3 regions of the Ideonella sp. genome follow, and region 3 is predicted to be linked to each of the others. Evidence: predicted binding sites of a transcription regulator. Region 3 holds the regulator's gene; each other region holds the start of a gene.
What was found. The regulator FliA, encoded in region 3, starts transcription of late flagellar genes. The targets are predictions, from matches to a motif close to CTAAAGTTTNNNNNNNNNNNGCCGNTA.
Positions count from the first base shown of each region.

Region 1 (9,534 bases), on a different contig from region 3:
GCCGAGGTAGTCGAACACCGCGGCCATGCTGCGGGCGTTCTTGCGCGCCACGTTTTCGTCCGGCTCGAGCAGCACGCGCTGCACGAACTCGAAGACAGGCTCGAAATGCGGCGCCTTCGCGTAGGCCCGCTGCAGCAGCGCGAGCAGCGGCTGCCATTCGCCGACATAGTCGTGCTCGGCGATCGTGCGGTTCTGGCTGGCGTTCTTGACCGGCGCGGTGAAGGCGTGTGATTCGCCGTTCAGCAGCACGGCATTGCGGTGGATGTAGCCCTTCTTGATGAAGGCCACATCGTCGAAGCAGATGAAACGGTCGACCTGGCGGGCCAGCTGAAACGTGCCCAGGTACGGAAACAGATAGGGCTGCAGCACCGCGACGCGGCGCTGCGGTGGCGTCGTCGATTCGGCAGCAGAGGCGCCAGCGGTCGACACAGTCGACTCGGCGGCGCGCTCGAACAAGCTCATGGCGTCACGCCCTTTCACGCACCGCAGCGACGACGTCGGCCTTCAGCTCGGTGCTCGAGACGCCCTCGGTGCGCGGCAGGTAGACCACGTCGCACAGCATCTTCAGCTCGTCGAAGCGGCCGGTCCAGTCGCTGCCCATGACGACCACGTCCACGCCGTGGACCATCACGTCGACTTCCTTCTGGGCCCAGTCGTTCTCGGGGATCACTTCGTCGACATAGCGGCAGGCGCGCACCATCGCGACGCGGTCGGCATACGGCACGACCGCCTTCTTGCCCTTGATCGCGTTGAACTCGTCGGTCGACACCGCAACGATCAGCCGGTCGTAGCGCTGCTTGATGCGCTCGAACAGCCGCACGTGGCCGATGTGGAACAGGTCGTAGGTGCCGTAGGTCAGCGCGATGGTCGTGCCACGGTCTGCCGGTGCGAGCTCGGGCAGGCCGGTGGCCGCCGCAGCGGCGCCGTGGGCGTAGGGATTGGCGATCAGGCTCATCGTGGCGCTCCCGTGTCAGGTCGGCGCCGACAGGGTGGGCGCCATGGTGTTCACTCTACGCAGCGCACGCCAGCGCGATGGCTGGAGAAACGGCCTCATCACCCCGCTCCACCGGCTCAAGTTCAGGCCGCCTGCGGCTCGCCGACCACGGCCCGCTCGGCCTCGCGCTTGTCGCGACGCAGGGCTTCGACCTGGCCGAACTTCCTGGCATAGGCGCGGCAGAAGGTGCCCAGCGCATCGGCCATCGGGTCGGTGGCCGAGGTGTCGGGCGCCGCCGGTGGGCGCACCGGGTGGGTGGCCCGCTCGGTCGGGATCGCCAGCAAGATCGCCTCCCAGCCGTCTTTCAGCTGCACCCACTTGAAGGTGAAGCTGTAGTCGACGCCGGTGGCGTGGATGGCCTGCGGGATCGTGAACGCGTCGTTCCACTTGTGGTACAGGCAGATCGCGAGCTTGGGCTTGAAATGCTGGATGGTCTGGCGCGCGCCGGCCAGGGCCTGCAGCTCGGCGCCTTCGATGTCCATCTTGATGAAGTCGACCTTCTCCAGGCCGAGCCCCATCACGTAGTCGTCGAGCGTGATCGTCTGCACCTTGGTGCCCTGGCCCGCCTTGCCGAAGATCGAGGTCGAGCCCTGGGTAGCACCGTCGGCGATCACGATCTCGTCGCCGGTGCGGTCGGCCAGCGCCAGCTTGTTGATGACGACCTGGCCGTCGCGCACGCCGTTGCGCTCGAAGTTATGCACCAGCAGCGCCAGGTTCTCGTCCAGCAGCTCGAAGCTGTGGACCTGGCAGCGGCCGCCGAGCTTGTGATGAAAGTACACGCCGGTGTCGCCGATGAAGGCGCCGGCATCGATGATCACGTCGCCAGGCGCGAGCTGGATATCGCCCTGCTCGTACTGGCCGTAGCGGATGTCGTGCGCGCCCAGCCACCAGTCGTAGCCCAGCATCTTGAAGTCGTAGCCCTGCGATGTCATGTCGCGCAGGCGGTAGGGCACGCCATTGAGCTCTTCCACCGGCCGCGGCTCGGTGCGCAGGCGCTCGATCGTCGTGTCGTACAGGTGGCGCTCGATCGGGTTGACCAGGTCGATCTTGGCCCAGCGCTTCAAGAACCACAGCACGAAGCGCGACTGGTCGGCCGCGCTCAGCCGGTCGTACACGCCGCTGGCGATGTCGGCCAGGTGCGGTGCGTACTTCTCGTAGAAGACGCAGAACTTGTAGAGGTCGTCGTCGCGCAGCCGGGGCAGCAGTGCGGCCAGGTCGTTGCGAAGCTTCATCGGTCGGTCTCCTGATGTCCGGCGGGGTGGCTCACTCGGCGTCGAGCGCCAGGCCCAGCTCTTCCAGCAGCAGCGCCGACAGGCGCTCGCCGGACTGGCCGTCGTGGTGGTCGTGCAGGCGGTCGCGCAGCGCCTGGCGGTGCCGGGCGTGGGCGCCCGACTCGGCGGCCCGGTTGCGCAGCGCCAGCAGCAGCTCGTTGACGCTGGCCACCAGCGGGCCGGGCTTGACGTCGAGCTTGTCGTCGTACAGCGTGCGCGAACGCGCGATGTACTCGGCGTGGTCGGGGCGGAACAGGATGATCGGCCGGTCCAGCAGCAGGTAGTCGAACATCACCGACGAATAGTCGGTGACCAGCTCGGTGGTGTGCGGCAGCAGCGGGTAGATGTCGGTGCGCGGGGCGACGAAGCGTGCCGTCGGCACCGCCTCTTTCAGCTGCGGGATCATCGGCTGCTCGACCGGGTGCAAGTTGACGATCAGCAGGTCGCCGCGCTCGTCGAGCTGCTTGGCCAGGCGCTCCAGCCCGGCGTCGACGACCCAGGTGCCGCGCTTCACGTCGCGAAAGGTCGGCGCATACAGCACCACCCGCTTGCCGGCGGCGCGCGCGGTGCGGGCCGCGTCCAGCATCTCGGTGTCCACGTTCAGCAGGTCGGCCTCGGTCGGCTCGCGCAGCAGCACGTCGTTGCGCGGGTAGCCGATCGGCGCATAACGCTCGAAGCTGAACCAGCGCCGCCATTCGTTCTCGGCCGACGCGGCGGTGCCGACCAGCCGGGTGTACGGGCCGGTGGTGGCCAGCACCTTGGCGAAGCGCGGTGTCATGTTGCGCATCGGCGTCAGGTTGCGCAGGCCGATCTCCTTGATCGAGATGCCGTGCCACAGCTGCACATGGCGCGCGCCGGCCAGCAGGGCCGGGGCGTAGGGGTTCGGGTTCAGGAAGTGATCACAGGTGACGACCACCGCGGCCGACAAGGCAGCGCGCAGGTGCTCGGCCGACCAGTCGGCATGGCGGGTCGGGAAACACGGCTCGCCCAGGCTCTTGGCCATGCGCTCCTGCTCGGCGTTTTGCGGCAGCAGCCAGGCGGTGATGCCCTCGGCCTTGGCCCGCTCGCGGAAAGCCAGCCAGGCGTACTTGACGTTGCAGCCCAGGTAGGTGGTGGCCACGAAGACGACCGAGCGCTCTTTCGGGTGCATGCGCGAGACGCGCTCGAGGTCGCGGCAGCTGCGCTCCAGCGCGAACTGCTGCTCCAGGTCGACCAGGCGGCTGTTCAGCGCGCCGATCGCGGCCAGCGCGGCTTCGGCACCACCGGCCAGCTGGGGCACCGGCGCGGCCTGTTGCTGGGCCTGCTCCTGCAGGCCGACGACAGCCTCGACCAGTTGCTCGAAAGCCTGGCTCAGCTGGCCGCCCAGGGCTTCGACCGCGCCAAGGCGCTCGTCCCAGTCAGGGCCCACGTCGGCGCCCAGGCCGGCGGGCGGCAGGCTGGCGGGGTCGTAGGTCGAGGTGTGCGGGGAGACGTCGATCATGGGTGGGCTTCTTGGGCCGATCCAGCGGCCATTGCGCCAACACTGTAGGCAGCGACACCCGGCGGTGAAGCCCGGATATGCGGCGCCAAGCCCGTTCTGTTCGGCCCGGCGGGCAGCGCAAACAGCCTGGGGCCGCAGCGCGGGCCTGCCCTAGGCGTTCACCCTGACCAGAGCGTGAATTTCGACCACACCCGAACCGAACGGGCGCACACTGTGTACGAAAGCGCCGTCGGGAAGACGGCAGCGGGCCCGGCGGCCGGCTGGTCGCGCGGGCTCCGCTGCCGACAGGACGGCGAATGGGCGGCGAAAAACGGGCGGCGAACGCGAGGGGCCAGCTTTGGGCGGGACAACAGCAGACGCAGTGTCGGCAGCTTCGTGCCACTGTAGGCAAGGCCCGGGCGTGGCCTTTGCCAGAAAAGCAGCCCGGCACCCCGCCAATCTCCTTTTGAACGACCTGACGCGGTCGGTTTGTAGGAATTTGCCTGACAGGGCTGACGGAAAAACGCGGACTTCAGCGGCGGAAGTGAGCTGATGTTTCCGTTCTGTTTCGGTCCTTACAGTTCATCCCAAGCCGAGACACAAAGTCTCTTCTTCAAAACGGTAGACGAGCAAAGGAACGAATGATGGACACCAACCAGATCCTCGCCGAGATCCGCGAAGCCAACCTGTCGTACCTGATGCTGGCCCAGAGCCTGATCCGCGCCGACCGCGAACAAGCGCTGTTCCGCCTGGGCGTCTCGGAAGAGACCGCCAACCTGATCGCCACGCTGACGCCGGCGCAGATGATGAAGATCGCCACCGGCAACACGCTGCTGTGCCGCTTCCGCATGGACGACGACCTGGTCTGGGGCCTGCTCACCAGCCACGGCAAGGCCGCCGCGAACGACAGCGTCAGCCGCCTGCACGCCTCGATCCTGATGGCCGGACGCCATCAAGAAGCAGCCTGAAGAAATGTCGGCCCCGGTCTGGCGAGTACGCCAGCCCACCCCCGAGGGGTTGCCGAGCCGCCTTGGGAGCGGCCCGGCGCCGGCTCGGCAAATCTGTCATAGATCACTCGTTGAGTCTTGGAGGACACCATGGCCCGCAACAAAAGCATCCTGACCGAAGCCCGCCAGATCGAGCGTGCCGTCACGCTGATCAACCTGGGCGCCCGCCTGCAGGTGCTGGAGTCGGAGACCGACCTGTCCTACGAGCGCCTGCTGCGCCTGTACAAGGAAGTCTCGGGCAAGTCGCCTTCGAAGGGCCAGCTGCCGTTCTCGACCGACTGGTTCATGACCTGGCAGCCGAACATCCACGCCAGCCTGTTCCTGAACATCCACGAGTACCTGAACAAGACGTCGGAGCTCGAGGAGATCGACACCGTCATCAAGGCCTACCAGCTCTACCTCGAGCAGACGGCCGCCCAGGGGCTGGAGCCGATGCTGTCGGTGACCCGCGCCTGGCGCCTGGTCAAGTTCGTCGACAACGGCATGCTGACGATGACCAAGTGCAACAAGTGCGGCGGCCACTATGTGAGCCACCCGCACGAGATCGCCAAGCACTTCGTCTGCGGCCTGTGCAACCCGCCCGCCCGTGCCGGCAAGGGCCGCCAGGCCGGCGCGCTGCAATTGCCCAGCGCCACCAGCAACCGCCAGCTGGCCACCACCGCGGACGACGACGCCTGACGCGGCGTGCAGTCCACCGGGATCTGCCAACTACTGCCGAACCCCATGTAACCAATTGCGTCACCCCTTGAATTCGGCGGTCGGCGGCCGATTTCACAAGGCGTCAGTTTTGTTTTTGTTCATGCTTGTCTCCTCCTAGCACAACCCCTGTGCTTTCAGGCGGGCTCTTCGTGAGTCCGCCTTTTTTCTTTCTGCATTGCAGCAAAGGCCGGGGCAATAAGCCGCCAATTCGAGGCTTTCGCCCGCTCAAGCTGCGCCGAGGGGTTACCGATATCACCGCCAAGGGCCGCGCTCGTTCGCTGCTCGAAGCGCACAAACGAGAACCCGGAACCCCCTCACCATGTTTGTCATCGTCGGCTGGCTGGTCGCCATCGGTTGCATCTTCGGCGTGTTCATTGCGCACGGGGGCAACATCGGCGTCGTGCTCCACGCCCTGCCGTTCGAGCTGATCACGATCTTCGGTGGCGCGTTCGGCGCGTTCGTCGCCAACAACCAGCCCAAGGTGCTCAAGGCCACGGCCCGGGGCCTGGCGTCCTGCTTCAAGGGCTCGAAGTACTCGAAGGCCCGCGCGATGGAGCTGCTGGCGCTGCTGTACGAGATCTTGCAGAAGGCGCGCAAGGAAGGCCTGATGTCCATCGAGAAGGACGTCGAGGACCCGCAGAACTCGCCGCTGTTCCAGAAATTCCCGACCGTCGGCCACGACCACCACGTGACCGAGTTCATCACCGACTACCTGCGCATGATGGTCTCGGGCAACCTGAACGCCCACGAGATCGAGTCGCTGATGGACAGCGAGGTCGAGACCCACCATGCCGAGGCGCACGCCGCCGCCGCCGCGCTGCAGCGGGTGGCCGGCGCCCTGCCCGCCTTCGGCATCGTTGCCGCGGTGCTGGGCGTGGTCAACACGATGGGCTCGGTCGGCCAACCCCCGGCGGTGCTGGGCGCGATGATCGGCTCGGCCCTGGTCGGCACCTTCCTCGGCATCTTGCTGGCCTACGCCTTCGCCGAGCCGCTGGCCGGCCTGCTGGAGCAGAAGATCGACGAGGACGGCAAGGAGTTGCAGTGCATCAAGACCACCTTGCTGGCGTCGATGCAGGGCTACGCACCGCAGGTCGCGATCGAGTTCGGCCGCAAGGTGCTCTATTCGACCGAGCGCCCGACCTTCCTCGAGCTCGAGAGCCACGTCAAGGGGAAGAAGTGAAAACCACTCCTAGCCCGACCCTGTTCGCCGCAGGGCCGCCCCAAGGCGAACGCGCCCCCTCGGGGGGCGACGCCGTACCAAGCGTCTTGGGGGGTCAGTGATGGCGGGTGACGCAAAGAAACTCCAACCGATCATCGTCAAGAAGGTCCGCAAGGGTGGCCATGCCACCCACGGCGGGGCCTGGAAGATCGCCTACGCCGACTTCGTGACGGCGATGATGGCGTTCTTCCTGCTGATGTGGCTGCTGGGCTCGACCACCGAGGGCGACAAGAAGGGCATTGCCGACTACTTCTCGTCGCCGATGAAGGTGGCGCTGTCGGGCGGCGCCGGCTCGGGCGACGCCTCGCACGTGATCAAGGGCGGCGGCGAAGACCTGACGCGATCCGGCGGCCAGATCAAGCGCGGCGACGTCGACGCACCGAAGAAGACGATCAACCTGGCCGCGCTGAAGGCCGAGCAGAAACGCGCCGAGCTCGCGAAGCTGCAGGAGGTCAAGCACACGATCGAGGAAAAGATCCAGGCCAGCGAGCGGCTCAAAGCCTTGTCGTCGCAGCTGCGGCTGGACATGACCCGCGACGGCCTGCGCATCCAGATCGTCGACGAGCAGAACCGGCCGATGTTCGCCTCGGGCAGCGCCGCCGTACAACCCTACATGCGAGAGCTGCTGCAGGCGATCGGCGCCATCCTCACCGAGGTGCCGAACCTGCTGACACTCGAGGGTCACACCGATGCGACACCGTTCTCGAGCGGCGAGCGCGGCTACAGCAACTGGGAGCTGTCGGCCGACCGAGCTAACGCCTCGCGGCGCGAGCTGATGGCCGGCGGGCTGGCCGAGAACCGGGTGCTGCGGGTGCAGGGCCTGGCCTTCAGCCAGCCGTTCGACCGCAACGACCCCACGAGCCCGAGCAACCGCCGCATCAGCATCATCGTGATGAACCGCGATGCGGAAGACCGTGTTTTCCGCACGTCCACCGAATCCCCGAGCGCCGAAGAAGAAACGGCCTCAAGTGTCCCCGCCCGCTGACCGATAACGCTTCAAACCTTGCTGACCCGCTGAAGGACCGCCATGAACCAGAGTGACCTGAAATTCCTTGTCGTTGACGATTTCTCCACCATGCGCCGCATCGTGCGCGGCCTGCTCAAGGAGATGGGCTGCAACAACTGCGAAGAAGCCGAAGACGGCCAGGTGGCGCTCGGCATGCTCAAGGCCTCGAAGTTCGACTTCGTGGTCAGCGACATCAACATGCCCAACATGAACGGCTTCGACCTGCTGAAGGCGATCAAGGCCGACGACTCGCTCAAGCACCTGCCGGTGCTGATGGTGACGGCCGAAGCACGCAAGGAAGACATCGTGCTGGCGGCGCAAAGCGGTGCGGCGGGCTACATCGTCAAGCCCTTCACCAAAGCCACGCTGGAAGAAAAAGTCCAGAAGATCATGCAAAAACTGGCCGCCACGGCCTGAGCCCGAGGGATACCACCATGAAGATGGAAGACATTTCCAAGCTGTCGGCGGCCGACCCCTTGATGGTCTCGCCCGAGGTGTTTCAGCAACTGGGCAGCATCACGCGCCTGCTGCACGACACGATGCAACAGCTGGGCGTGATGCCCAAGCTGCAAGTCGCGACCGACGGCCTGCCCGACGCCCGCAGCCGGCTCTCGTACATCGCGACGAAGACGGCCGCCGCCGCCGAGAAGGTGCTGAATTCGGTCGACCAGGCCAAGGCCGAGCACGCCGAGATCAGCGAAGCGACCCATGCGCTGGCCAAGGCCATCGTCGCCGACCCGGTGCGTACCGTCGCCAGCGGCGCGGTGATGAACTTCGTGCACGACGTCGAAGCGCGAACCGCCCGCATCGACAGCCACCTGACCGACATCATGATGGCGCAGGACTTCCATGACCTGACCGGCCAGGTGGTGGCCAAGGTCGTGACGCTGGCCAACGACCTCGAAGACAGCCTGGTCAAGCTGCTGGTGCAGGTGGTGCCGCCGGACCAGCGCGAGAAGGTCGACCCGAGCGTGCTGCAAGGCCCGGTCGTCAACCCCGAAGGCCGCACCGACGTGGTGGCCGACCAGGGCGAAGTCGACGACCTGCTCGCCAGCCTCGGGTTCTGAAGCCCCCCAGGTCAACGGGAACATCCAGCACAACGCGCCCCTCGGGGCGCGTTGTTCATGGGTGGCCCGCGAACGTCAAGGCCAGATGCGCGCCAGCCGGTGCGCCCGGCCGCTGAGCAGGCGTGCGCCGGGGCCTTCGCCGAACAGCGTGGCGGTGGTGAAGTCTTCGGTCGGGAAGAACTGGTCGGTCATCTGCAGCGCGCCGTCGTCGGCGAACAGCTCGGCCGACGAGGCGTCGAAGTACAGGCGCAGGCGCACCGGGCCGCGAGGCACCGGGCGTGACGCCGTGTGGACCGCGACGGCGAAGCTCTTCGAGAAGCGGCTGTCCCCGGCCTGGGTGCGGTCGCTGAAGTACAGCTGCTGGGTCGCGTCGTAGCCGATGCGGTAGCGCTCACCATGTGCGTTCGAGAGCTCGACCCCGCAGCGCCCCACCGTGCCGGGATCGATGACGAGTTCGAGCTCCAACGCGCGCGGGTCGATGGTGGTCACCTGGCTGAGGTCGAACGGTGCCCCGCGCAGCGCCATCGGCGGCAGGTTCGCCGTCTGGGCCCGCAGCGATCCGAGCGCCGGCAACGGCCGGGTCGCGAGCCGCCAGACCCAGCCCTGCCGCCGCAGCGCCAGAGTCACCGGCAAGGTCATCGCGCCGCGCCAGCTCGACGCAGGCACCTGCGACGCGTAGTCCCAGTTGTTCATCCACGAGATCAGGATGCGCTGGCCGTCCGGCGCGTTCGACCAGGTGGCGCCGGCGTAGTGGTCGCGCCCCTGGTCCAGCCAGACGGCACGGCCGAGCGGCACCTCGGGCTCGAAGGCGG
Region 1 is NZ_JAYSDQ010000001.1:330,438-339,971, reverse strand. It holds gene ACE3SG_RS01415 (WbqC family protein) at 1-462, opposite strand, end outside; gene ACE3SG_RS01410 (adenylyltransferase/cytidyltransferase family protein) at 467-955, opposite strand; gene ACE3SG_RS01405 (FkbM family methyltransferase) at 1,078-2,226, opposite strand; gene ACE3SG_RS01400 (CDP-glycerol glycerophosphotransferase family protein) at 2,258-3,745, opposite strand; gene flhD (flagellar transcriptional regulator FlhD) at 4,369-4,692, shown strand; gene flhC (flagellar transcriptional regulator FlhC) at 4,822-5,409, shown strand; gene motA (flagellar motor stator protein MotA) at 5,750-6,610, shown strand; gene motB (flagellar motor protein MotB) at 6,711-7,634, shown strand; gene cheY (chemotaxis response regulator CheY) at 7,677-8,072, shown strand; gene ACE3SG_RS01370 (protein phosphatase CheZ) at 8,090-8,722, shown strand; gene ACE3SG_RS01365 (glycoside hydrolase family 32 protein) at 8,798-9,534, opposite strand, start outside.
Region 1: motA (flagellar motor stator protein MotA) is a predicted target of FliA. The motif match lies at 5,476-5,502, and genes of this name have one in related genera.

Region 2 (9,534 bases), on a different contig from region 3:
GGTGACCTTGGTCAGCGTCAGCGTCAGGTTGTCGGACACGCCGCTGAGCGTGTTGGTCTTGGACTCGATGTCGACGCCGTTGACCTTGGCCTTGGCGTTGCCGGCCGACTGGTTGAGCGACATCGGGGTGCCCACCACCCCCGCGTCGTAACCCAGCACCGACAGGCCCGTCGTGTCATCGTTGTCGTCGACGTTTTCGGTGGCGGTGATCTTGAAGCCGTTTTCGGCGCCGGTGGCATCAGAGCGGATCGACAGGCGTGCGCCGTTCGCGTCGTTGATGATCGTCGCGGTCACGCCGGCGTCGGCGTTGTTGATCTTGTCGCGGATGGACGCCAGGCTGGTGTCGTCGGAGCCGATCGTGACCGTCACCGGCGAGCCGTTGCCGGCAAAGCTGCCGCCTGTCCAGGTGCCGAGTTCGATCTGCAGCGTGCCGTCGCCGAGCTGGCTGGACGAGCTGGGCAGCGCGGCGGCGGTCGTGATCGTCTGGCTCGACGCCAGTTGCGACACGGTGACCGAGTAGCGGCCGGGCGCGGCGCCGGTGGTCGTGCTGCCGCTGACGATCGTGCCGTCGCTCGAAGTGACCGCCGTCTGCCCCCACAGGCTGATCGAGCCGATCGCGCCGGCCTTGTCGCGCATCGCGGCGACCAGGCTCTGCATCTTGCCGACCGACGACAGCTGGGTCTTGATGCTGGTGGTCTCGGCCGTCAACAGCTCGACCGGCTTGCGCTCGACGCTCATCAGCGCCGAGATGATGCTTTCCGACTGCAGGCCGCTGCCGACCCCGAGAGAGCTGATGGTGGGCATGGTGGTTCCCTTGGATTCCTGTCGTGGTCATCGGCCGCTGGCGCGGGAACTTAAGACCTTGTTCGGGGCCCGGAAATGAAAACGCGCCGCCCAGGGGTCCCGGCGGCGCGCGTCAGAAGCCGAAGCCGGCCCGGTATCAGCCCTGCAGCAGGCGCATCACCTGTTGCGGCAGCTGGTTGGCCTGCGCCACCATCGCGGTGCCGGCCTGCTGCAATATCTGCGCTCGACTCATCGCCGCGGTTTCAGCCGCGAAGTCCGCGTCCATGATCCGGCTTCGGGCAGCGGCCTGGTTCTCGACCGACTGCTGCAGGTTCGAGATGATCGCGTCGAAGCGGCTCTGGGTCGCGCCGAAGGTGGCCCGGGTGTTGTTGACGTTGTCGATTGCCAGGTCGATGTTGTCGATCACCGTGGCGATCGCACCGATGGTGGCGGTGGCGTCGATCACCGTCGTCGTCGCGGTGATCGCGGCGATGTCGGTGGCGGTGGTCAGGTTCTCGGTCGTGATGTTGATCACGTCGTCGGTCGAGGTGTTGGCGCCGATCTGGAAGGTCAGCGTCGTCGCGTCCACACCGAGGATGTGCTGGCCGTTGAAGGTCGTGCCCCCGAGGACGCGGCCGATTTCCGACTGCAGCTCGCCGAACTCCTTGTTCAGCGAGTCCTTGTCCGAGCTCGAGTTGGTGGCGTTGCGGGCCTGGATCGCCAGTTCACGCATGCGTTGCAGCGCGTCGCCGACCTTGCTCAAGGCGCCTTCAGCGGTCTGCGCGAGCGAAATGCCGTCGTTGGCATTGCGGATCGCGACGTTCATGCCGCGCACTTGCGCGTTCATGCGTTCGGCGATCGCCAGGCCGGCGGCGTCGTCCTTGGCCGAGTTGACACGCATGCCCGAAGACAAGCGTTGCATCGCAGTCGACAGCGCGGTCTGCGAAGCATTCAGGTTGCGTTGCGCGTTGAGCGACGCAATGTTGGTGTTGATGGTCTGTGGCATGTGAGCACCTCGTTACGAATCGACCGCGCCCGGCGAAAAAGCCGGCTATCCAGAAGAAGCGGCGAACAACCGCCCCTTCCACAAAGCCCGGACCCTTCACCGTCGAACAAGAGCCGCTGGTTGGCGACTCCGGTCTCGGCAGTGCTTGTCGGACCACGCCCCGATTTGCATTGGGACGATGGAACGAATTCTGAAGAGGCTTGTGTGGCAGCAATGCCGGGAAATGAAGCCGGGAAAGCGGCCATTTCGAAGCCACCAAAAGGCGATGCCCCCGTCGGCGGGTGGCCGGCGGGGGCATCGGGTGGGGGACTGTCAGGCGGCGGCTGCCGCCACGACTTTTGCCGCGATCAGCGCAGCAGGCTCAGGACCTGCTGGGGCAGCTGGTTGGCCTGCGCGACCATCGCGCTGCCGGCCTGCTGCAAGATCTGCGCTCGGCTCATGTTCGCGGTTTCAGAGGCGAAGTCCGCGTCCATGATCCGGCTTCGGGCGGCGCTTTGCGCCTCCACCGCCTGCTGCAGGTTCGAGATGATCGCGTCGAAGCGGCCTTGCGTGGCACCGAAGGTGGCGCGCTGGTCGTTGATCGTGTCGATCGCGGTGTCGATGTTGTCGATCACCGTGGCGATGTCACCCGAGGTGGCGGTGGCGTCGATCACGGCGGCCGTGCCCGTCACCGCGGTGATGTCGGTGTTGGCCGTCATGTCCTCGGTCGTCAGCTGCACGGTGTCGTCGGCGGTCGTGTTGGCGCCGATCTGGAACGTCATCGTCGTGGCGTCCGAGCCCAGCACCTTCTTGCCGTTGAAGCTGGTGCCGCCCAGCACGCGGGTGATTTCCGACTGCAGCTCGTGGAATTCCTTGTTCAGCGAATCCTTGTCCGAGCTCGAGTTGGTGGCGTTGCGCGATTGCACCGCCAGTTCACGCATGCGCTGCAGCGCGTCGCCGACCTTGCTCAAGGCGCCTTCAGCGGTCTGCGCCAGCGAGATGCCGTCGTTGGCGTTGCGGATCGCCACGTTCATACCACGCACCTGGGCGTTCATGCGTTCGGCGATCGCCAGGCCGGCGGCGTCGTCCTTGGCCGAGTTGATGCGCAGGCCCGACGACAGACGCTGCATCGAGGTCGACAGCGAAGACTGCGACATCGACAGGTTGCGCTGGGCGTTGAGCGAAGCGACGTTGGTGTTGATGGTTTGAGCCATGTTGAAACTCCTACAAGGGTTGCCAAAAATTTCCGGTTAAGCACCGGCGTCTCTGCACGCAAATGCCGGGGCTCCTCCGGTCGGGCAACCCCACTTGCTGGGTGCTGCCTGGCCCTTGGTCATCTCACCGGACCCAGGGTCTGCTTGATTGCTCGCCCTGTGATTTGGGTATCGGAAACGTCTTGGGAAACCTTGAGAGTTTTTTGGGCCCTTGCGCCGAAGCCCCCCGTTTTCAGGAGGGCTTCGGTCGCGGCGCCGGGGTCTCCGGCGCGGCAGGCTCAGGGCCTGGGGCCTTAGCGCAGCAGGCTCAGGACCTGCTGGGGCTGCTGGTTGGCCTGGGCCACCATCGCGCTGCCCGCCTGCTGCAGGATCTGCGCTCGACTCATGTTCGCCGTTTCCTGCGCGAAGTCCGCGTCCATGATCCGGCTTCGAGCGGCGCTCTGCGATTCCACCGACTGCTGCAGGTTCGAGATGATCGCGTCGAAGCGGCCCTGGGCGGCACCGAAGGTGGCGCGCTGGTCGTTGATCGTGTCGATCGCGGTGTCGATGTTGTCGATCACGGTGGCGATGTCACCCGAGGTGGCAGACGAATCGATCACCGCCGTCGAGCCCGTCACCGCGGTGATGTCGCTGTTGGCGGTCATGTCCTCGGACGTGATGTCCACGATGTCGTCGGCGGTCGTGTTGGCGCCGATCTGGAACGTCATCGTCGTCGCGTCCGAGCCCAGCATCTTCTTGCCGTTGAAGCTGGTGCCACCCAGCACGCGGGTGATTTCCGACTGCAGCTGGCCGAATTCCTTGTTCAGCGAATCCTTGTCCGAGCTCGAGTTGGTGGCGTTGCGCGATTGCACCGCCAGTTCACGCATGCGCTGCAGCGCGTCGCCGACCTTGCTCAAGGCGCCTTCAGCGGTCTGCGCCAGCGAGATGCCGTCGTTGGCGTTGCGGATCGCCACGTTCATACCACGCACCTGGGCGTTCATGCGTTCGGCGATCGCCAGGCCGGCGGCGTCGTCCTTGGCCGAGTTGATGCGCAGGCCCGACGACAGACGTTGCATCGACTGGGACAGCGAAGCTTGCGAAGCCGACAGGTTGCGTTGAGCCGTCAACGAGCCGACGTTTGTGTTGATGACAGAAGACATGTGAGTTACTCCTTCACGGGGGTTCCGAAAACTGACCCTCTCGGGTCTCTGGTTGCGCCCCCGTTTGAAAGTGGTTGGGGCCGTGAATTGCTTTTCGGAGGGTTGATCGAAAGACTTGAGAGTTTTTTTGAGCGCTTTTCGATCGATCGACTGGGCCGGGGGGTGCGCAAGAACTGCGGGGCGCCGGCGGCAGCCCATGGCGGCTGCCCAGTCCTTTCTTATCGGCAGGTGCGCGGCGTGGCACAGGCTTAAAGTCGGCCCGATGAGCACTCCGTCGCCTTCACCCATGGCCACCGCGCCGCCACACGCCTGGCGCGTGGCGGTGGTGATGATCGTGCGCAACGAGGCGGCGCGCATCGCGCGTGCGCTGTCCAGCGTGCTGCCGCATGTCGACGAAGCGCTGGTGCTGGACACCGGCTCGACCGACGACACCGCGGCGCGCGCGCAGGCGGCCGGTGCACGGGTGGCGCACTTTCAATGGGTCGACGATTTCTCCGCGGCGCGCAACGCCGCGCTCGATGCCGCGGGCGCCGACTGGCACGTGGTGCTCGACGCGGACGAATGGCTGGCCGAGGGGGCCGCGGCGTTGGCGGCGCTGCGCCACACTGCGCCGGCCTTCGTCGGCGCGGTGCGCGTCGACAGCCTGGACGACAGCGGCGCCGCCTCGCAGCAGGCCAGCAGCTGGATCAGCCGCATTCTGCCCGGCCCGGTGCGCTACGCCGGCCGGGTGCACGAGCAGCCCCAGCACCAGTGGCCGGTGCGGCGGCTCGATATCGCGCTGGGCCACGACGGCTATCTGAAAGACGCGTTGGCGGCCAAGGCCGGCCGCAACCGCCAGCTGCTGGAGCGCGAGGTGGCCGAGCACCCGGCCGACCCGTATGCCTGGTACCAGCTCGGCAAGGACCACGACGTGTACGCGCGCTACCCCCAGGCGCTGGACTGCTTCGAGCGCGCCGAAGCCCTGCTGCCCAGCGGCGGCCCGGCGCCGGGCTGGCTGCACGACCTGACGGTGCGCCGCCTGCATGCCCTGAAATGCACCGGCCGGCATGCCGACGCGCTGGTGCGGGCCGAGGCCGGGCTGGCGCAGTGGAGCGAGTCGCCCGATTTCTTCTTCGCGCTGGGCGACGTGCTGCTGGACTGGGCGGCCGACGAGCCGGCCCGGGCCGAGGCGTTGCTGCCGATGATCGAAAGCGCCTGGCAGCGCTGCCTGGCGATCGGCGAGCGGCCCGACCTGGAGGGCGCGGTGGCCGGCCGCGGCAGCCACCTGGCGGCCCACAACCTGGCGCTGCTCTACGACAGCCTGGGCCGCGCGGAGGACGCCGCCGAATGCCGGCGCCTGGCCGGCAAGCCCGAATAAGGCCGCCGCACCCCGTCTTTTCGTTGCCTGCCGCCGCGCCCGCCTCTCTAAAGTGGGCAGGATGAAGAATTCACGCCAGCGCGCCGAAGCGCACCGCCAGGCCGGTCTGAAGGCCATGCAGGCCAAGCGCTGGCCGGCGGCGATCGCCGAGTTCGAGCGCGGCGCCGCGCTGTCGCCCCGCGACGCGTTGCTGCGCCTGAACCTGGCCCGCGCGCACATGCAATGCGGCGCGCTCGACAGCGCGATCGCCGAGGGCCGCGAAACGCTGCAGCTCGACCCGGCCAGCCCGGTAGCCTGCCGCCTGGTCGGTGAATGCCTGCTGCAGCAGAACCGCGCGCAGGAAGCTGCCGCGGTGTTCGACCAGTTCCCTGCCGACGCCCCGCGCGACCACGACTGGTTCAACGCCTACGGCAACGCGCTGTTCCAGGCCCAACGGCTGCAAGACGCGGTCGGCATCTTCTTCCAGGCGCTGGCCCTCAAGATCGACGCCCCGCTGGTGCACTACCGGCTGGGCCTGTGCTTCAAGGACCTGGGCATGACGCGCGAGTCGACCGAGTGCTTCCGCACCGCCGTGTCGCTCGATGCGGGCGCCGTGCGCGCGCTGGCGCTGTCGCTGCTGGTGCACGAAAGCCGGCAGACCTGCGACTGGAGCCAGGTCGAAGAAGACACCGCCCAACTGTTGAAGGCGCTCGACCAGGGCGACGACCAGACCGGCCAGAAACTCTCGCCCTTCGCCCTGCTGGCGGTGGACGCCACACCCGAGCAGCAGCGCCGCATCGGCGCGCTGCGCCTGCGTGGCCTGACCCCCGGCCTGAAGCCGATGCCACCGGCCGGCCCGCGCCGGCCCGGCCGCATCCGCGTGGGCTACCTGTCGTGCGACTTTCACCAGCACGCCACCTCGGTGCTGATGGCCGAGCTGCTGGAGCGGCGCAACACCGAGCGTTTCGAGGTCACGCTGTATTCGCACAGCCCCGACGATGGCAGCGAGATCGGCAAGCGCGTGCGCGCCGCCTGCGACCATTTCGTCGACGTCACCCACTGCTCGAATGCCGAGGTCGCACGCCGCATGCGCGCCGACGACATCGACATCGCGATCGACCTGAAGGGCCACACCCGCGGCAGCCGCTTCGAGCTGCTGGCCTACAAGCCGGCGCGCGTGCAGGCGGCCTTTCTCGGCTACCCGGCCACCACCGGCGCCGACTTCATCGACTACATGATCGGCGACCCGGTCGTGCTGCCGCTGGCCCAGGCCGGCCAGTACAGCGAGCGCCTGGCGCAGTTGCCGAACAGCTACCAGCCGAACGACCGCCACCGCGCGCTGCCGCCGGCGCCCACGCGCGCCCAGGCCGGCCTGCCCGACGACGCGGTGGTCTATTGCTGCTTCAACCAGACCTACAAGATCTCGCCCCACATGCTGGACCTGTGGGCCCGCATCCTGCACGGCGCGTCGAACGCGGTGCTGTGGATGCTGGCCTGGAACCCGCATGCCCAGGCCAACCTCGAGCGTGAGCTGGCGGCGCGCGGCATCGGCAAGGAGCGTGTGTTCTGGGCGCCCAAGCTCTCGTTGGCCAAGCACATCGCCCGCCTGCGCGTGGCCGACATGTTTCTCGACACCTGGCCCTGCAATGCCCACACCACCGCCAGCGAGGCCTTGTGGGCCGGCGTGCCGGTGCTGACGGTGCCGGGCGCGACATTCGCGTCTCGCGTTGCGGCCAGCCTGGTCACCGCCTGCGGCCTGCCCGACCTGGCGGCCGCCGACGAAGACAGCTACGTGCACCTGGCGGTCGCGCTGGCCCAGGAGCCGGCCACGCTGCAGGGCCTGAAGCAACACCTGGACAGCCAGCGCATGAGCCTGCCGCTGTTTGACAGCGACCAGTACGCGCGCGACTATGAAGCACTGCTGCAGCGCATGTTCGACCGTGAACAGGCCGGCCTGCCGCCGGACCACCTGCTGGCCGGAGGCGGCTGACACACCGAAGACGAACCACAGGAGGACGCCGTTTGAACGCACCGGCCCAGAACGAACAACAAGACGCCCCCCGCCCACTGCAGGGTAGGCTGGACGACCTGCAGATGGCGAACGAATTCGCCCAGCTTTCGCTGAAGCTGAAGAAGCGGCCGCTGGTGCTGTTCTTCGGCCGGACCAGCTTTGCCGACAACAGCAAGTACCTGTTCCTGCGGGCGATATCACAGGCCCGCGGCTATGACGTCGTCTGGTGCACCGTCAACGCGGATCTGGCGGCCTCGCTGCATGCGCAGAACCTGCCCTGCCTGCTGCTGGGCCAGGACATCGATCTGACGCTGGACATCCTGCTGCATGCCGCCGTGGCGGTGTTCACACTGAACCCCTGGGAAAGCCTGGGTATGTCGCAGCCGATGGTGAACTGCCTGGCCGGCGCCAAGCAGTTGCAGCTGTGGCACGGCATCTCGGTCAAGAAGCTGACACTGCAGTTGCTGGCCTACCTTGGCGCCAGGGCCGCCGATGTGCGGCCTTACTGGCTGTCGAGCATCCGGGCCGACTATGTGCTGTCCACCGCCTCCCATTTCGACGGCTATTGGCGCGAAGTGTTCGGCTGCCGCCAGCTGGTGCGTGCCGGCATGCCGCGCAACGAGGTGCTGCTGCGGCCAGCGACCGAGCTGGAAATGGTCGGTGCAGAGCTGTCGGAGCGTGGCCGCAAGGCGTTGGACTCCGGCCGCCCCGCGATCCTGGTGGTGCCGACCTGGCAGCGTGGCAAGTGGACCGAGCTGACCGGCTCCAACTTCCTGGCACATGCGGTCAAATTCGCCCGCGAACACAAGGCCAACGTCTTCTTCAAGGCCCACCCGACCTACTTCGGCCACTGGAACCAGAAGGACCAGGACGTCGAGGGCCTGCACCTTGTCGACCCGGGCACCGACATCTACCCCTGGATGAACCGCTTCTCGGCGCTGGTGACCGACTATTCGTCGATCATGTTCGACTTCCTGCTGACCGGCAAACCTGTGCTGACGCTGGACCTGGCCCCGGGCGACCACCAGAGCTACGAGCCCGACTACGGCCTGGTGCCCGAAGGCGATTTCCGCATCAACTACACGACGGAAACGCTGGGCGCCAAACTCAAGCGTGCGCTGTTCGACGACAAGAAGCGCGAGCTGCGTGAGGCCTACGCGAAACAACTCTTCGAATCGGACCCGCTGAGCGCATGCGACGACCTGCTGCAACTGATCGACGCGCTGGTAGAGCAATCCCAGCAGCCGGATTTCAAGGTCTGGGCGCCCGGCGCCGCGTTGTGATCCGCCCACCGAAGCCCGGCCCGACACCGCATACCATCGCTGGTTTCGCCAGAACGAGGGAAGGCTACACGTGAAGATTCTGCTGCTGGGCAAAGACGGCCAGGTCGGCTGGGAACTGCAACGCGCGCTGGCGCTGCTGGGCGAGGTGATCGCGCTCGACCATGACAGCCAAGAGCTGCATGGCGACTTCTCGCGCCCCGAGGCCCTGGCCGCCACCGTGCAGGCCGTGCGCCCCGCGATCATCGTCAATGCCGCCGCGCACACGGCGGTCGACAAGGCCGAAAGCGAACCCGACTTCGCCCGCGCGCTGAACGCCACCGCGCCCGGTGTGCTCGCGCGCGAGGCGGCGGCGCTGGGCGCCACGATGGTCCACTACAGCACCGACTACGTGTTCGACGGCTCGGGCCACGCGCCGCGGGCCGAAGACTCACCCACCGCCCCGCTGTCGGTCTACGGCCGCACCAAGCTCGAAGGCGAACAGCTCGTTCAGGCCAGCGGCTGCCGCCACCTGATCCTGCGTACCAGCTGGGTCTACGCGGCCCGCGGCGGCAACTTCGCCAAGACGATGCTGCGGCTGGCCGGCGAGCGCGAGCAGCTGAAGGTGATCGACGACCAGATCGGCGCGCCCACCGGTGCCGAGCTGCTGGCCGACGCCACCGCCCATGGCCTGCGCGCGATGGCCATCAACCCGGCGCTGGGGGGGCTCTATCACCTGGTTACCGGTGGCGAGACCAGTTGGCACGGCTACGCCCGTTACGTCATCGAGTGGGCCCGCGCCCGCGG
Region 2 is NZ_JAYSDQ010000001.1:345,219-354,752, reverse strand. It holds gene fliD (flagellar filament capping protein FliD) at 1-804, opposite strand, end outside; gene ACE3SG_RS01470 (flagellin domain-containing protein) at 941-1,789, opposite strand; gene ACE3SG_RS01465 (flagellin domain-containing protein) at 2,137-2,982, opposite strand; gene ACE3SG_RS01460 (flagellin) at 3,276-4,121, opposite strand; gene ACE3SG_RS01455 (glycosyltransferase) at 4,408-5,478, shown strand; gene ACE3SG_RS01450 (tetratricopeptide repeat protein) at 5,540-7,447, shown strand; gene ACE3SG_RS01445 (CDP-glycerol glycerophosphotransferase family protein) at 7,480-8,751, shown strand; gene rfbD (dTDP-4-dehydrorhamnose reductase) at 8,822-9,534, shown strand, end outside.
Region 2: ACE3SG_RS01465 (flagellin domain-containing protein) is a predicted target of FliA. The motif match lies at 3,152-3,178, and genes of this name have one in related genera.

Region 3 (9,534 bases):
CCGGCCTGATCGACGAAGCCGAAGCCAAGCGCCGCCGCGCCGAAGTGGGCGAAGAAGCCGACTTCTTCGGCTCGATGGACGGTGCGTCGAAATTCGTGCGTGGCGACGCGGTCGCCGGCATGCTGATCCTGCTGATCAACGTGGTCGGCGGCTTCATCATCGGTGTCGCCCAGCACGGCCTGTCGGCCAGCGACGCGGCCAACAGCTACATCCTGCTGGCCGTCGGTGACGCGCTGGTCGCGCAGATCCCCGGCCTGCTGATCTCGGTCGCCGCGGCGATGGTGGTCTCACGCGTCGGCACCGACACCGACATCGGCAGCCAGATCCGCGCCCAGGTCTTCAGCTCGCCCCGCTCGCTCGGCCTGACCGCCGGCATCATCGGCCTGCTGGGCCTGGTGCCGGGCATGCCGCACCTGGTGTTCCTGCTGATGAGCGGCGTGATCGGCTACTACGCCTGGTGGCTGACCCAGAAGGCCAAGCGCGAGGCCAGGCAGCCCAAGGTCGACACCACCCAAGCCGCCCCGGCCGCCAACGCCGAAGCCAGCTGGGACGACCTGCAGCCGGTCGACACGCTGGGCCTCGAAGTGGGCTACCGCCTGATCGCGCTGGTCGACAAGGACCGCAAGGGCGACCTGCTGGCCCGCATCAAGGGCATCCGCAAGAAGTTCGCGCAAGAGGTCGGTTTCCTGCCGCCTTCGGTGCACATCCGCGACAACCTCGACCTCAAGCCCAGCATGTACCGCGTCACCTTGCGTGGCGCCGTGGTGGGCGAAGGCGAGGCTTTCCCGGGCATGTACATGGCCATCAACCCGGGCGGCAAGGTGCCTGCGCTGCCGGGCACCAAGACGATCGACCCCGCATTCGGCCTGCCCGCCGTGTGGATCGAGGAACGCCACCGCGAGCAAGCCCAAATGAGCGGGTTTACGGTGGTTGATTGCTCGACTGTGGTGGCCACCCACCTTTCACACTTGATGCAAGTGAATGCCGCCAAGTTGTTGGGTCGTTTGGAGACCCAGGCGCTGGTCGAGCATGTGACGAAACTGGCTCCCAAACTGATCGAAGACGTGGTCCCCAAGATGGTCGGCATCGCAACCCTTCAGAAAGTCCTGCAGCTGCTGCTGGACGAAGGCGTGCACATCCGCGATTACCGCTCGATCATCGAATGCCTGGCCGAGCACGCCGCGATGGTCACCGACCCGGCCGAGCTGGCCCGCCGCATCCGCATCCACCTGGCCCCAGCCATCGTGCAGCAGATCTACGGCCCGGCCAAGGAGCTGGACGTGATCGCGCTGGAGCCCGACCTGGAGCGCATGGTCAACCAGGCCCTGAATTCCCCGCACGGTGCCGTGCTGGACCCCGGCGTTGCCGAGGCCCTGACCAAGCAGGCCGCCGACAGCGTGCGCAAGCAAGAGAACCTCGGCGTGCCGGCCTGCCTGCTGGTGCCGGACGCCCTGCGCGCCCCGCTGGCCCGCCTGTTGAAGCGTGCCGCCCCTCGCCTGAAGGTGCTGGCGCACAGCGAGATTCCTGAGACCCACTCGATCCGGATCGGCTCGATCATCGGAGCAACGTCATGAATGTGAAGCGCTTTACTGCCCGTACCTCCCGCGAAGCGTTCGCGCTGGTTCGACAGGCTTTCGGCGAAGACGCCGTGGTGCTCTCGACGAAGCCCGCGCCGGAAGGTGTCGAAGTGCTGGCGATGGCGCCGGACTCGATGGAACAGATCGAACGCGTGGCCGACAGCGCCCCGCAGGTCAGCGCCCCGCGCGGCAATGCCCGCCCCGCCCCGCGCAGCGAGAGCCTGGCCGCCCGCGTCGAGCGCCAGAACGCCCAACCGGCCGCCGCCACCGGCCGCCGCGCCGCCGCCCCCGAGGTGCAGGAAGACGTGGAGCAGATGGCGATGAGCACGCTGTCGTTCCAGGACTATGTGCGTGAGCGCATGCTCAAGCGCCGCCAGGCCGCGCTGGGGCAAGACGACATCGGCAGCGCCGGCACCTACGCCGACCACCACGTGCCGGCCCAACCCGCCCCGCGTGCCCCGGCCCGCGCCGCCGCGCCCGAAGCCCCGGCCCGCCGCCCGCTGCCGCGTGCGCAAGAGCCGCGCCACGACGACGTGCGCGACACCCGCCCCGAGCCGCGCGATTTCGCGATGCCTTCGTTGTCGACCGTGGCGGCCGCCCCGTCGCTCGAAGAGGCCCCGGCCCGCCGCGACCAGCAAGACATGATGAACGAGCTGCGCTCGATGAAGGGCCTGATCGAAGAGCGCTTCGGCGCCCTGGCCTTCATGGAGAAGCTGCAGCGCCAGCCGCGCCAGGCCCTGCTGGCGCAGAAGCTGCTCGACGCCGGCTTCTCGCCCGGCCTGATCCGCAAGCTGGTCGACGCACTGCCCGCCAACGCCGCTGACGAAGCCGTCTGGGCCGCCAGCGTGCTGGAGCGCAACCTGCACGCCGGCGACACCGAGCCTGCGCTCGAAGAGCAAGGCGGCGTGTTCGCGCTGATCGGCTCCACCGGTGTCGGCAAGACCACCAGCACCGCCAAGCTGGCCGCCGCCTTCGCCACGCAATACGGCGCCGCCAACCTGGGCCTGATCACGCTCGACGCCTACCGCGTTGGCGCCCACGAACAACTGCGCGCCTACGGCCGCATCCTCGGCGTGCCGGTGCACACCGCCCACGACCGCGCCTCGCTCGAAGACCTGCTGGAACTGCTGTCGGGCAAGAAGATGGTCCTGATCGACACCGCCGGCATGGCCCAGCGCGACAGCCGCACCCGCGAGCTGCTGGACATGCTGAGCCACCGCTCGATCCAGCGCCTGCTGGTGGTCGACGCGTCGGCCCAGGGCGAGACGATCGACGAGGTCATCACCAACTGGCGCGCCGCCCAGTGCAAAGGCGTGGTGCTGAGCAAGATCGACGAGGCCGTCAAGCTGGCCCCGGCGCTGGACGCGATCATCCGCCACAAGCTCAAGGTGCTGGGCGTGGCCAACGGCCAGCGCGTGCCCGAAGACTGGCACCGCCTGTCGCCCAACGCGCTGGTGCAGCGCGCCCTGCGCGCCCCGACCAGCTCGACCTGGAAGCTCGAAGCCGACGACGTGCAGCTGGTGTTCGCCACCGCCACCCGCGGCGGCCGCGCGGCCGGCGGCGCCTCGCTGCACCTGTGAACGCCACGGACGACACCGCCATGCGCCCGCTGCCCTACCCCACCGAAGACGAAGGCTCCGGCCCGGTCGACCAGGCCGAGGGCCTGCGCCGGCTGTTCGCGTCTGGCCGCCGCCAGCGGCTGGTGCCGATCGCCTTCAACGCCCATGTCGACTGCACGCCGATCTTGCTCGAGCGGCTGGCCGGCGCCTTCACCGAGCTCGGCGCCCACGCGCTGGTGGTCGACGCGGCCGACTGCGCCCCGCGCGCCAACGCGATGGCCGAGATCGACCTCGCCGCGGCGATCGAATCGCTCGGGCCGAACATGTCCTACCTGGCCGCCCGCGGCCTGCCACTGCGCCACGTCAACAGCCGCGGCTCGTGCGAAGCCTGGCTCAACGCCGTCGAAACCGCGGCGCCGCAGGCCGACGTGCTGCTGCTGCACGCCAACGCCCGCGACCTGGTCCGCCTGCTCGGCCGGCGCGAGGTGCGCACCGTGCTGACCACCACGCTCGACCCGGCCAGCCTGACCGACGCCTACACCTCGATGAAGCTGCTGTCGCAGCGCAGCGGGCTGATGACCTTCGACCTGCTGACCGGCATGGCCGGCGCGCCCAAGGCCGCGCAACGCATCGCCGAGCGCCTGGCCGAGACGGCCGACAGCTTCCTGGGCACCGTGGTGCGCGAAGCCGTGTGGCTCGACAAGCGCGACCCGCTGACCGCCCCTGCCACGCCGGCCCTGGCCCGCCTGGCCGCGAACCAACTGCTCGACCCCGAAGCGCCCGACACCGGCTTTGGCTTGGCCCCGCTCAGCGCGGGCCACGACGTGCACGCCTACTGACCCGAACACGCCCCCTCTCGGAGACCGCCCATGTACACCGCCACCGGCCGACTCGACGCCAAAGCGATGCCCGGCATCGACGCCAACGCGATGCTCAAGCAGTACAGCCCGCTGGTGCGCCGCCTGGCGCACCAGATGATCGCCAAGCTGCCGGCCAACGTGGAGATCGACGACCTGATCCAGGTCGGCATGATCGGCCTGCACGACGCGATGGGCCGCTTCGACACCGACCAGGGCGTGCAGTTCGAAACCTTCGCCACCCAGCGCATCCGCGGCGCGATGCTCGACGAGCTGCGCGGCAGCGACTGGATGAGCCGCGGCAACCGCCGCCAGCAGCGCGAGATCGAGGCCGCCGTGCACAAGCTCGAGCAGCAATACGGCCGCGCCCCGGCCGAAAGCGAGATCGCCAAGGAAATGGGCGTCACGCTGACCGAATACCAGGACACGCTGACCAAGGTGCGCGGCACCCAGCTGGTCTACCTGGAAGACATGTCCGGCGACGAAGGCGGCGACGAGTTCCTCGACCGCCACGTGGCCAACGAAGACGGCAACCCGCTGGCGCAGCTGCAAGACCACCGCATGCGCGAAGCCCTGGTCGAAGCGATCAAGAAGCTGCCCGAGCGCGAGCAGTACGTGATGAGCATGTACTACGAGCACGACATGAACCTGAAGGAAATCGCCGCCGTGCTGGGCGTGACCGAGTCGCGCGTGTGCCAGCTGCACAGCCAGTCGATCGCGCGCTTGCGGGTCAAGCTGCGCGAGTGGTGACCCGCCGCAGCTGAGTCGGAACGTGTGGTGCAACGCCTCCTTCGGGAGGCGTTGGCGTTTCTGGGCCGCGCCCGCCCCCGGGATGCGCTTGATGGCGGCCTGGCTCGGCAGGCGCCCCCTTGGACGTGGGGGGCACGATGTTCAACATGGTTCAGCGGGGTGCTTTCAGGGCCCGTGCCAAGCGCAGAATCGCTCGCTTGCACCGGCGCAGGGGCGCCGCCATCCCAGCGCCCAACTTTGAGGAGCATTCGAGGTCATGAGCAAATCGAACGTCAGATGGCACCGCCTTTCCCTCGTGGCCCTGGCCATTGCCAGCGGCACGGCCTGGGCCGGGCAGATCAATGGCGATCTCGCCGCAGCGGCGCGCCGCGACGGGCGGGCCGAAGCACTGATCGTGCTCAAGGACCAGAAGACGCCGGCCGTGGCGTCGCTCCCAGAAGGGGCCGACTACAAGGCCAAGCGCCGCGCGCTGGTCAATGCGCTGGTCAACCGCGCCGATGCGCAGCAAGGTGGCCTGCGCGCCTGGCTGGATTCGCGCGGCATCGAATACCAGGCGTTCTGGATCGCGAACGTCGTCTACGCCAAGCTCTCGGCGGCCGACCTGGCGGCGCTCGCCGCGCGCGACGAAGTCAGCCGCATCGAGCCCAACCCGACCATCAAGGTGCAGCTGCCGCAGCGTGACGCCAGCCGCACCGAATCGCCGACGGGCGTCGAGTCGATCGCCTGGGGCGTGGACAAGATCAACGCCCCCAAGGTCTGGGCCGAAGGCGTCAAGGGCGAAGGCGTGACCATCGCCGGCGAAGACACCGGCTACCGCTGGGATCACTCGGCGCTGAAGTCGCAGTACCGCGGCTGGAACGGCAGCACCGCCGACCACAACTACAACTGGCACGACGCCATCCACACCGCCAACAGCAGCTGCCCGGCCAACTCGCCGCAGCCCTGTGACGACCATGGCCACGGCACCCACACCGCCGGCACCTTCGCCGGTGACGACAACGCCACCCACCAGGTCGGCGTGGCCCCTGGCGCCAAGTGGATCGGCTGCCGCAACATGAACGCCGGTAACGGCACGCCGGCCACCTACATCGAGTGCATGCAGTGGATGCTGGCGCCCACCGACCTGCAGAACAAGAACCCCGACCCGGACAAGGCGCCGGACATCATCAGCAACTCGTGGGGCTGCACCGACGGCGAAGGCTGCACGGTCGGCACCGAGATCAAGGCCGCCGTCAACAACCTGGTCAAGGGCGGCATCCTGTTCGTGGCCGCCGCCGCCAACGACGGCCCGAACTGCAGCACGATCACCGACCCGCCGGCGATCTATCAGCTGTCGTTCACGATCGGCGCAACCGACAGCGCCGACAAGCTGGCCGGCTTCTCGAGCCGCGGCCCGGTGGCCAAGGTGAAGGGCGTCAAGCCCGATGTCTCCGCCCCGGGTGTCAACATCTTCTCGGCCTACCCGCCCAACACCTACACCACGATGAGCGGCACCAGCATGGCCACGCCGCACGTGGCCGGCGCCGCCGCCCTGCTGATGTCGGCCGTGCCGTCGCTGAAGGGCAACCCGGCCGCGGTCGAGAAGCTGTTCCGCAAGACGGCGCAGCAAGACGGCGTGACCGACCCGGTCAACCAGACCTGCGGCGGCACCTCGCCCACCACCTGGCCCAACAACATGATCGGCTACGGCCGCATCGACGTGTACGCGGCCTACAAGAAGGCCATCGCCAGCCCGCTGGACCTGTCGAACGACGACTGATCGAGCACTGAGCCGGCGCAGCCGGCTCGCCCCGCTTCGCAACGCCTCCTTCGGGAGGCGTTGCTGCTTTCGCGGGCAGCGCCCGCGCGTTCAGAACGCCAGCGACTGGCGAATGAAGTCGATGGTCTCGGGCTGGAGAAAGTAGTTGACGTGGTGGACCCGGTCGTTGGTGCCGAAGTCGAACCTGTTTCGCGGATCGACGATGTCGGCACCGACACCGACCCGCGCCATCGACTCGGTGTCGACCACAAAATCATTCGCGCCCGAGAACAGCAGGTCGGTGCCCGCGTCGGCCAGGCGTTGCGCCGGGCGGCGAAAGGCCTCCCAGAAGCGCCAGCCGACCGCCGCCGATTCGAAGTTGCTGGTCACTGCGAAATAACCCGGCGGCGGGGCGGTCCAGCCGAACGACAACTTCTCCAGCTCCACATTGCCCTTGATGAAGTCGACGCCGTCCGGTCCGTAGCGCGACATCGAGGCCAGCCCCGGCACCATCGCCACGGCGGCGTCGGCCACCGGCGAGCTGCCCAGCAGCGCGCTGCCCGAAGCCAGCAAGGTGGCCAGGCCTTCGACCACCTTGAACATCGGCAACGCCAACCCGGCCAGGCCGGCCGCGCCGCCCACGGCTGCGCTGTAGTTGGCCAGCAGCTTCAGCGCGGTGCGCAGGCGGTAGGGCGACGCCAGCCCCGTGCCCATCAGCGGCGAGGCAACGAAGACCACCCGGGCGCTGGCGAGCATCTGCGGTTGCAGCACCTCGAGCCACCAGCGTGTCACCAGCCCCCCGCGGCTGTGGCAGACCACGTCGACCTGGGCTCGCGAGCCCGCGAATGCGCGCGCCAGGTCGAGCGCATTGACCCACGGCCCGACCTGCAACGTGGGGTGCTCGAAGACCAGCACCTGCTGGTAGGCGGTGCCGGCGGCCTGCAGCAGCTGGCGACCGACCGACTGACCGGCGGCATTCTTCGCCTCGCGCAGCTGGCCGAGGATCGCATCGCCCTTGCTGAAGGTGCCGTGCACGATGAGCAAGACCTTGCCCGCCGGCGCGACCTGGTTCACCCGTTGCCCGTGCAGGTCGAACAGGCCGTAGCGGGGGTTGAAGCCGTTGTCGAGTTTTTCCAGAAACTCGCTGACCTTGGAGCCTTCGACCGGCCGGAACAGCGTGTGGTTGATCGGCACGGCGTCGAAGATGCCGGGCGCACCGCGGCGCCAGGCCCGCTGCCGCGGGCGCATCGCGGGGCCCGCGTCGCACTGGAAGTCCAGCAGCCCGTCGCTGCCGCGCACCAGCGTGAGATAGGCCGCCCGGCCGGCCGTGGGGGCGGCGGCCATGCGGCGGCGGCGCGCCTCGGCCACACGCAGCGCCGGGCCGGCCTTGTTGCCGACCTCGAGCCCGTCGTCTTCGAGGCTGCGGGTGGCCGCGTCGAACAGCGCGGCCGCGGGATCGATGACAGGCGGGATCATGGCGCGGCCCCCAGCAGCGGCAAGGGCGTGACGCCCAGGTCCCGCGACAAGCGCAGGTCGATCATGGCCTGGTAGTCGGCCGAGCGCACGTTGTGGCGCCCTTCCTCGGCAGCGGCCTGGAAGCTGCCGCGCGAGGTCAACCAGGTCGCCTCCAGCGGCACCAGGTGGCCGAGGTGGATGTGGCGCTGGACCTCGCGCTGCTGGTCCTTGCCGACCACGCCCTTCGGGTTGTTCAAGGTGCTGCCGGCGCCCCTGTCGTCCGAGCCCTCCTTGACGGCCACGACCTGGCCCTGCGGCACCGAGCGGAAGCTCTCGTACGACGCCTCGCTGCGCCAGTAGCCGGCGAAGGCATGGCCGGACAGCAGGAACAGCACCGGCGAGATGCCCACGTACTCGAGGCAGGCCGCGAGCAGCAGCGCCAGGTCGATGCAGGTGCCTCTCCGCTCGGCCAGTAGCTGGCTCGGCGTGCGCAGGCGCTGCGTGCCCTGGCCGTAGGACGGCGGGGGGTTGATGTAGGTGAGGCCGTGCTGGTTGAGGATCGCGTACCACAGCGCCTGCACCTGCTTGTCGACGCAGCCGTAGCGTGCATCGTCGTCGGCGCCGTTCTCGTCGACGCTCTGGTAGCCGTCGAAGCCGGCCGCGGTGTCATCGGCCAGTGCGCACAGGATCGCCTGGGCCGAATCGACGATGCGCGCCACCGCAGGGTCTCTGGGCAGCACGAACGAAGGCAGCCAGCGCCACTCGGCAAGTTCGCCGTCCTGCCACTCGTCGACCGGCGCCAGGCCGACCCGGTGCGTCTCCTGGGTCACCAGCTCGCCGCCGCAGTGCACCGCCACCCGCAGGCTGCTCTGGATGCGCTCGCTCTGGGTGCGGATCAGCGTGCTGGTCAAGGGCAGCACCACGCGGTCGGTGAGCACGAGCGCCGAGCGCTCCTCGGGCAGGTCGAAGGTCGCGTTGTACGGAAACGCGACATCGCCGGCGTGCAGCTCGATGGAGACCTGGATGTCGCGGATCGGCCCCTGCACGCGCGCACGCTCGATGACCAGCGAGCTGAACGGGCTCTGGCCGTTGTGCAGCAGCGAGTAGTTGATGAGCGGCAGCGGCTCGACCCGCACCTGGATGCGTTCACGCGCCGACACCTCGTCGGCGTTCCGGGGCCGCGGGACACGGCTCTTGGCGACCCTCGTCTTGGCCTGCAACAGCGAGACGGACGACCACAGCACCACGCCCGCGCCGCGCAGAATGTCTTGCTGCCGCAGCGTGGCCAGCGAGTGGCCGAAGGCCTCGAGCACACTGCGGCCTTCGGCCAGTTGCCCGTACAGCGAGGTGCAGAACAGCGCCGCCATGCTGTCGTCGATGGCGTCGTGGTAGCCGATCGCCATCTTGGCCCCGTGCGCCACCATGCGGGCGGCCACGCGCGAGGCCGAGTTGTAGAAGTTGCACATCACCAGGTCGGGCTTGCTGGTGGCGCAGATGGCCTGGGCCAGCGCGTCGGCATCGGCGATGGCCATCGGTTCGTCGGGGTCGGCGCTGCGCATCGCATAACCATCGCGCCGCGCGCGCGAGGGGTACTTGCG
Region 3 is NZ_JAYSDQ010000011.1:128,422-137,955, reverse strand. It holds gene flhA (flagellar biosynthesis protein FlhA) at 1-1,574, shown strand, start outside; gene flhF (flagellar biosynthesis protein FlhF) at 1,571-3,157, shown strand; gene ACE3SG_RS15975 (flagellar biosynthesis protein) at 3,178-3,975, shown strand; gene ACE3SG_RS15970 (RNA polymerase sigma factor FliA) at 4,006-4,743, shown strand; gene ACE3SG_RS15965 (S8 family serine peptidase) at 5,000-6,502, shown strand; gene ACE3SG_RS15960 (esterase/lipase family protein) at 6,593-7,957, opposite strand; gene ACE3SG_RS15955 (hypothetical protein) at 7,954-9,534, opposite strand, start outside.